Regions from separate parts of the Methylobacterium sp. WL64 genome, predicted to be linked through region 2. Evidence: riboswitches for the same ligand, from Rfam matches in the RefSeq annotation. Region 2 holds a riboswitch; the other holds the start of a gene.
The links. A riboswitch is a leader RNA that binds a small molecule or an ion and turns the genes downstream of it on or off. The one in region 2 is predicted to bind thiamine pyrophosphate.
Positions count from the first base shown of each region.

Region 1: another riboswitch for thiamine pyrophosphate. It lies ahead of thiC (phosphomethylpyrimidine synthase ThiC); the one in region 2 lies ahead of thiO (glycine oxidase ThiO).

Region 1 covers NZ_VRVA01000012.1:100,850-105,019, forward strand. The annotation lists gene FV242_RS09130 (acyltransferase family protein) at 1-598, opposite strand, end outside; gene FV242_RS09135 (HNH endonuclease) at 704-1,078, opposite strand; gene FV242_RS09140 (alpha/beta hydrolase) at 1,100-1,939, opposite strand; TPP riboswitch at 2,141-2,246, shown strand; gene thiC (phosphomethylpyrimidine synthase ThiC) at 2,321-4,170, shown strand, end outside.
Region 2 covers NZ_VRVA01000003.1:49,017-53,186, reverse strand. The annotation lists gene rpoD (RNA polymerase sigma factor RpoD) at 1-512, shown strand, start outside; gene FV242_RS02475 (adenylate/guanylate cyclase domain-containing protein) at 591-1,850, shown strand; TPP riboswitch at 1,974-2,101, shown strand; gene thiO (glycine oxidase ThiO) at 2,166-3,389, shown strand; gene thiS (sulfur carrier protein ThiS) at 3,386-3,598, shown strand; gene FV242_RS02460 (thiazole synthase) at 3,601-4,170, shown strand, end outside.

The DNA of each region.
Region 1 (4,170 bases), on a different contig from region 2:
GGGCCGCGTCGGCCAAGGCGAAGATCCGGCCGGCGAACAGGTAGCCCGCCACGAAGTAGACGTAGCGGCCGCAGAACTCCTCGACGAGGGTCGCATCGCTGCGGATGTCGGCGACCTGCAGCAGGGCCGCGCCGGCCAGCAGCAGCGCCCCCGGGCACCGGCGCAAGACCTTGGTCACCACGGAGAAGACCGCAAGCAGGTAGACGAACCACAGGCTGGAATACGGCTCGACCAGCGCGTGGGCGAGATGGGCGGCGAAGGCGCCCGGCCCGGCATCGCTGACGATGCCGCCGTAGCGCGCCGCCGACTGAATCACCAGCCAGAGCCCGTAGAAGTAGGCGAAGTGCAGGACCCGGCGGTCGGCGAACAGGCGCCAGTCCCGGTCGATCACCCGCCCCAGGAACAGGCCGGACAGCAGGAAGAAATCCGGGATCCGGAACGGTTTGGCGAAGGCCACCACCGGGTGCAGGAATCCCTCGCCGCCCAGGGCCGCACCGGTGCCGATGACGGAATGCATCATCACCACCATGAGGATGCAGATCCCCTTGGCGATATCGACCCAGGCCAGCCGGCCGCCCACGTCCCCTGCCCCGCCCATCGTTCAGCTCCCAGACCGGGGCCAGTGTGGATCGACAAGGTTGACGGGGTTGCCGGCCCGGGACCGGAACCTGCAGATGTCCTGAGCGCCGGGTAAACGGCTGCCTCAATCCCGACGCTTGCCCGCGCGGCGGTCGCGGGTCATGCGCGTGGCGGCGTGGAAGTCGTCGGGCTTGCCGCGGATCCAGACCACGAAGCGCGCGATCTCGGGATCGTCCCGGAGTGCGTCCACGTCGGCGAGCCGGCGGGCGATCTCGGCCTCGCTGTAGCGGGCATGGATCGCCGAGTGGCAGATCTGGTGCAGCCGCACCGTGCCCTGGTGGGTGCCGCCCTTCAGCTTCGGGGTGAGGTGGTGCAGGCTGGAGCGGGCGCGGGGCGGGATAGGCCGGCCGCAGAGCGGGCAGACCGGATCCATCCGGGCAACCGCGCCGGGCATCTCCGGATCGTCGGCGTTCCAGCGCCGGGGGCGGCGTCCGACCAAACGATGTCTCCTCCCGTCCTTTCAGGGCACAGCCTGATCCGGCGTCCTGCAGGCCGGCCCCACACGTCCGCGGAACCACGCCTCGGCCTCGCGATCCCGGGACCCGAAGATCGACATGTGGTCGCCCGGCACCAGCTCGAACCGCGCTCGGGGCCCCGCCGCCGTAGCGAGCGCCCGGGCGAGCTCGGCCGGCACCACCGGGTCGTCGGTGCCCTGGACGATCAGGACCGGCGCGGACGTGCCTTGGATGCGCCGGTCCGAGCGATAGGTGTCGCGCAGGAGCCAGGATGGTGCCAGCGGGACATGCAGCCGCACGGCATGGGTCAGCGAGTCGAACGGTGCTTCAAGGTAGAGCCCGATCGCCTCGACTTGCCCGGCGATCGCGACCGCCACCGCGGCACCCAGGGAATGGCCATGCAGCAGGATCGGCGCCCCCGGGGACCGTGCCTCAGCGGCCGCGACCGCCGCCAGCCCGTCCCGGATCAGGCCGTCCTCGCTCGGCGTGCCGGTCGAGCCAGGATAGCCGCGATAGGCCGGCGCCAGCACACCCCAGCCGGCCGCGCGCCACGGATCCGCGGCGAAGCGTGCCGCGTGCGGCTCGGGCCGGGAGCCGTTGCCGTGAAAGCTGATGACGATGCCGCAGCCGGGATGCGGCGGCCGCCACAGGGCGAAAAGCCGCTCGCCGTCCTCTGTCGCTACCGTGACCGGCTCGGTCCCGGGCGGTGCCGCCTGGATGCGCACGGGTTGCCCGTTCCAAGCCGCGCCCGGGTAGATCAGCCGCCGCTGGAACAGCACCAGGGCGACGAGCCAAGCCAGGTAGAGCACCGCCAGGGCGGCCAGCAGCAGGAGCAGGATGCGCATCGTTTCTTGAAGGTTCAAAGATGGGCATCGTAGCCAAGTTTGTTTGGCCCAGGACGGCTTTGATGAGTGGTTGGGCGGCCCTGCCCCTACACAGGGCTCTTGTCTTTGGGCGACCGGAGCTTCTCCCGCCGTACAACACCAGCCTGTTATCCGCTCAGCTCGCCGCAGCATTGACAAACCCATCCCCGGGGCCGAGTCTTGAACTGTTCCGAGGGGGGCCCTGAAGGGGGCTGAGATTGGGCATGCTGCCCTGACCCTTGAACCTGATCCGGCTCATACCGGCGGAGGGACGGGAACCCGCGGCTGCTCGCGTGCGTGCGGCCGGATCTCATCTCAGCCATCGCGTGGTCCGGAGCGCTCCAACACGAGGAGAGGCCCACGATGAACGCACCCGTTCTCCCCAAGGACGTGAAAGGCAGCCCCGAGACCGTGACCACGGGTCCGGTCACCGGGTCGCGCAAGGTCTACGCGAATCCGGTCGGCCGGCCGGACATCCGGGTGCCCTATCGCGAGATTGCCCTGTCCGATCCGAAAGAGGAGCCGGTGCGGGTCTACGATCCGTCGGGCCCCTACACCGAGACCGACGCCCGCATCGACCTCACCGCCGGCCTGCCCGGCGTGCGCGAGCCCTGGATCGCGGCGCGCGGCTACACCGCGGTTGAGCCCCGTGCGGTCAAGCCGGAGGATAACGGCTTCGCCGGCGACAAGCTCGTGGCGCCCTGCCCCGCTACCCGGACGATCCGCATGGCGGCCCCCGGGCAGATGGTGACGCAGTACGAGTTCGCCCGAGCCGGGATCATCACCGAGGAGATGATCTACGTCGCCCACCGCGAGAACGCCTGTCGCGACGCGATGCTGGCGGGCGCCGAAGCCACGCTGGCAGACGGCGAGAGCTTCGGTGCGTCGGTGCCGCCGTTCATCACCCCAGAATTCGTGCGCGACGAGATCGCCCGCGGCCGCGCGATCATCCCGGCCAACATCAACCACACCGAGCTGGAGCCGATGGCGATCGGCCGGAACTTCCTGGTCAAGATCAACGCGAACATCGGCAATTCGGCCGTGACGTCGTCGGCCGCGGAAGAGGTCGAGAAGCTGGTCTGGTCGATCCGCTGGGGCGCCGACACGGTCATGGACCTGTCCACCGGCCGCAACATCCACAACATCCGCTCGTGGATCATCCGGAACAGCCCGGTGCCGATCGGGACCGTGCCGATCTACCAGGCGCTCGAGAAGGTCGGTGGCGACCCGCTCAAGCTCGATTGGGAAGTCTTCAAGGACACGCTGATCGAGCAGGCCGAGCAGGGCATTGACTACTTCACCATCCATGCCGGCGTGCGGCTGGCGCACGTGCCGCTCACCGCCCGCCGGGTCACCGGCATCGTCTCGCGGGGCGGCTCGATCATGGCGCGCTGGTGCCTGGCCGGGCACCGGGAATCGTTCCTGTACGAGCATTTCGACGAGATCTGCGACATCATGCGGGCCTACGACGTGTCGTTCTCGCTCGGCGACGGCCTGCGTCCGGGCTCGATCGCCGACGCCAACGACGCCGCGCAGTTCGGCGAGCTGGAGACGCTGGGCGAACTGACAAAGATCGCCTGGGACAAGGGTTGCCAGGTGATGATCGAGGGCCCCGGCCACGTGCCGATGCACAAGATCAAGGTCAACATGGAGAAGCAGTTGCGGGAGTGCGGCGAGGCGCCGTTCTACACCCTCGGCCCGCTGACCACCGACATCGCCCCCGGCTACGACCACATCACCTCGGGCATTGGCGCCGCCATGATCGGCTGGTTCGGCACCGCGATGCTCTGCTACGTCACCCCGAAGGAGCACCTCGGGCTGCCGGACCGCGACGACGTGAAGACCGGGGTGATCACCTACAAGATCGCCGCCCACGCCGCCGACCTCGCCAAGGGCCACCCGGCCGCCCAGCTGCGCGACGACGCGCTGAGCCGCGCCCGGTTCGACTTCCGCTGGGAAGACCAGTTCAACCTGGGCCTCGATCCGGATACGGCCCGTCGCTACCACGACGAGACCCTGCCCAAGGACGCCCACAAGGTCGCGCATTTCTGCTCGATGTGCGGGCCGAAGTTCTGCTCGATGAAGATCACCCAGGACCTGCGCGCCGAGGTGCTGGCGATGGAGGAAGCGGGCGAGGTCGTGGGCGCGTCGCCCGCAATGTCGAAGGCCGAGGCCGAGGCCGGCATGCGGGCCAAGTCCCAGGAGTTCCTGGC
Region 2 (4,170 bases):
CCGACCAGGCCCGCACGATCCGCATCCCGGTGCACATGATCGAGACGATCAACAAGATCGTCCGGACCTCGCGCCAGATGCTGCACGAGATCGGCCGCGAGCCGACCCCGGAGGAGCTGGCCGAGAAGCTGGCGATGCCGCTGGAGAAGGTCCGCAAGGTCCTCAAGATCGCCAAGGAGCCGATCTCCCTCGAAACGCCCATCGGCGACGAGGAGGACAGCCACCTCGGCGACTTCATCGAGGACAAGAACGTCGTCCTGCCGATCGACGCGGCGATCCAGTCGAACCTGCGCGAGACCACGACAAGGGTGCTGGCGTCGCTGACCCCGCGCGAGGAACGCGTGCTGCGCATGCGCTTCGGCATCGGCATGAACACCGACCACACCCTCGAGGAAGTCGGCCAGCAGTTCTCGGTGACCCGCGAGCGCATCCGGCAGATCGAGGCCAAGGCGCTCCGCAAGCTGAAGCACCCGTCGCGTAGCCGGAAGCTCCGGAGCTTCCTGGACAACTGAGCCCCCGTCGCGGCCCCCCCGCGGCGCCTCCCCTCCGACTGCGTTGCCAGGCGGCTGCGCGGCCCCCACCTTGGCGCCATGCTCGAACGCCGCCCGCCAACGCCCGGATTGCCGACGGCCTTCGCGGACGGCTCCGAAGCCGACGACGTGCCCTTCGGCGCGCTCCAGCCCTCGGTGGGCATCCGCGACTGGCTGCTTGGCGAGGGCGCCCGGCTGCAGAAAGCCGAGGACATGCTCTCCGGCCTCGCCGAGCGGCTGATCGCCATCGGCGTGCCGGTGGATCGGGCCTCCTCTGCGATCGACACCCTGCACTCGGAATATGCCGGCGTGGGCCGGGTCTGGACCCGGGACGGCGGCACCAGCGTGCGGCTGTTCCCGCACGGGGGCCGCTCGCAGGAGGCTTATCTCAACAGCCCGTTCCACACCGTCCACGAGACCGGCGAGTGGCTGATCCTCGACGTCGCCGAGACGCCGGACGATGCCTACGCGATCATCCCGGACCTGAAGGCCGGCGGCTACACCCACTACGTCGTGGCGCCGCTGTTCTTCACCAACGGCACCAAGAACGGGATCACCTTCGCGACGAAGGCGCCCGACGGGTTCGGCGAGGACGACATCGCGATCCTCCGCTTCGTCATGCCGGCGCTTGCGGCCGTGGCCGAGATGCGCGTGCTCAACAAGCAGCTCGACCACGTGCTGCGCCTCTATGTCGGCGACGAGCCGCACCGGGCGATCCTGGCCGGCGACATCCGCCGCGGACAGGTGACGCGGATCCGCTCGGCGATCCTATTCGCCGACATGCGGGACTACACCCGGACCTCCGCCGACATGACTCCCGAGGAGGCGGTCGGGCTGCTCAACGTGTTCTTCGACTGCCTGGTGCCGCCGATCGAGCGTGAGGGCGGCGAGGTCCTGAAGTATCTGGGCGATGGCTTGCTGGCGATCTTCCGGGAATCGGGCGACGATCTCGGGGGGGCCGCCAAGGGGGCGCTCACTGCGGCCCAGAACGCGCTGGCGGCCCTCGACGAGGCCAACGCCCTGCATCAGTTCTCGGTGCCGGTGGCGGCGGGAATCGCGCTCCACCACGGCGAGGCCGCCTACGGCAATGTCGGCTCGGGCTCCCGGCTCGACTTCACGGTCATCGGCCGCGACGTGAACCTCGCCAGCCGGATCGCCCGGCTGAACCGCCAGCTCGGCGAGCCGCTGCTGATGTCGAAGCCGTTCGTGGACTTCCTCTGGGGCGATCCGATCCCCCTGGGCGAGCACGTCCTCGACGGCTTCCGCGAGCCCATGGCGGTGTTCCGCCCGAAATTCCTGCGGCCGCGTGCGCCGAGCTGACCGGCGCAGCAGTGCCTCCGCCCGATGCTCCAGGCTGTGACGGCCACAGGCCGTTTGTCCGCCCCCGATAGCCCGCCCGCAGACCGCGGGCTTGACCCGCGGGGCCCGCGCGACCAGATCTATCGCTGTTCCAGGGAGATCCCCGGCAAGGGGCTGAGAAACCGCTGGCACGTCCCCCGGACCTGCGGCGCGGAAATCCTTCGAACCTGATCCGGCTCACACCGGCGTAGGGATTGGACCGCGGCCGCCTGAATGGCAGGTCACCGCTTCTCACCGAAGCAGACGGCCCGATCTTCGCGACGGAATTCCGCGGAGATGACTTTGGCTTTTGACCGCCCCGTTTCGCCGATCGGACGCCGCCGCCTCCCGGGCGGCTTCGCCGCGCAGGCCTCGCTGCCGGCGCGTGCCGATGTCGCCGTCGTCGGCGGCGGGTTGATCGGCCTGTCGATCGCCTGGCGGCTCGCACGCGCCGGCCGCGCGGTGGTCGTCATCGAGCGCGACACGATCGGCGCGGGTGCGAGCCTGGCCGCCACCGGCATGCTGGCCCCGGCCGCCGAGCACGAGCCGGGCTCCGATCCGCTGTTGCCCCTCGCCCTCGAATCGCTCCGGCTCTGGCCGGGGTTCCGCGACGCCCTCGAAGCCGAGACCGGCCTGTCGATCGATTATCGCGCGGACGGGACCGTCGTGGTCGCCATCGGCCGCGACGAGGTCGAGCGCCTGCGCTTCCGCTACGACCTGCAGCGCCGCTCGGGCCTCGACGCCGCGTGGCTCCCGGGCACCGAGGTGCGGCGCCTTGAGCCCGCCCTGCGGCCGGCCGTCACCGCCGGAATCCATTGCCCACTGGATCACCAGGTCGATCCCCGCCTCGTTATGGCGGCACTGGCCGAAGCCTGTCGGCGTGCCGGCGTGACGCTGGTCGAGGGCCTGGCGGTGAGCGGGCTCGACTGGTCCGGCGGAACGGTGACCGGCATCCGGGCCGGCGACGAGGCCGTGACGGCCGATACCGTCGTGCTGGCCTCCGGCGCGTGGAGCGGGGAGGGCGGCCTGCTGCCCGAACATCTCGCCCTGCCGGTGCGACCGCTCAAGGGCCAGTCGATGGCCCTGCGCACCACCGCGCGCACCGGCACGCTCAGCCGGATGATCTGGACCGAGCAGGTCCACATGGCGCCCAAGAGCGACGGCCAGCTGATCGTCGGCGCAACGGTCGAGGATTGCGGCTTCCGGTCGGGCATCACCGCCGGCGGCCTCTTCGCCCTGCTCGAGGGCGCGCGCCGGGTGCTGCCCGGCATCGAGGAGATGGAGGTCGAGGCCGTGTGGGGCGGCTACCGTCCGACCTCGGACGACGACGCGCCGATCATCGACACGCTCGCGCCGGGCCTCGTCGTCGCCACCGGCCATCACCGCAACGGCTACCTGCTCGCCCCCGTGACGGCCGAGGCGGTCGCCGAACTCGTCACACGCGGCGCGCTGCCGGAGATCGCACAGCCGTTCACTCGGGCGCGCTTCGACCGACGCGAACCCACGAGGGCCTCGGCATGAAGCTTCTGGTGAACGGAGAAATGCGGGATCTCGCGGTCGAGACCATCGCGGCCCTGTTCCGGGCCGAGGCCGACGAGACCGGTATCGAGAGCCCCCAGGGCATCGCCATCGCCCTGAACGGCCGCGTGCTGCGCCGCCGGGACTGGGACGAGACGCCGGTCGCCGAGGGCGACCGGGTCGAGATCGTCCGCGCCATGCAGGGAGGTTGACCATGGACCAGACCGTCACGCCGCTGCGCCCCGAGACCGAGGCGGATCGCTTCACCATCGCCGGGGTGGAGCTGTCCTCGCGGCTGTTCATCGGCACGGCCGGCTACCCGACCCAGGCGATCATGCGCGACGCGGTCGCGGCGTCTGGGGCCGAGGTCGTCACCGCCTCGATCCGCCGGGTGTCCCTCCAGGGCCACGGCTCGGACACGGTGCGCATCCTGAAGGGCAAGCGCTTTCTGCCCAACACCGCCGGCTGCGAGACCGCCCGCGACGCGATCATGACCGCCGAGCTCGCCCGGGAGGCTCTGGACACCAACTGGATCAAGGTCGAGGTGATCGGCGACCGGGAGACCCTCTATCCGGATGTGGCCGAGTTGATCGAGGCCTGCCGGCATCTGGTGGACGAGGGCTTCGTAGTCCTGCCCTATTGCAACGACGATCCGGTCGTCTGCCAGCGCCTGGAGGATCTCGGCTGCGCCGCGATCATGCCGATGGGCTCGCTGATCGGCTCCGGCATGGGGGTCGCCAACCCGGCCAATATCGAGCTGATCTGTCGCCGCGCGAGCGTACCG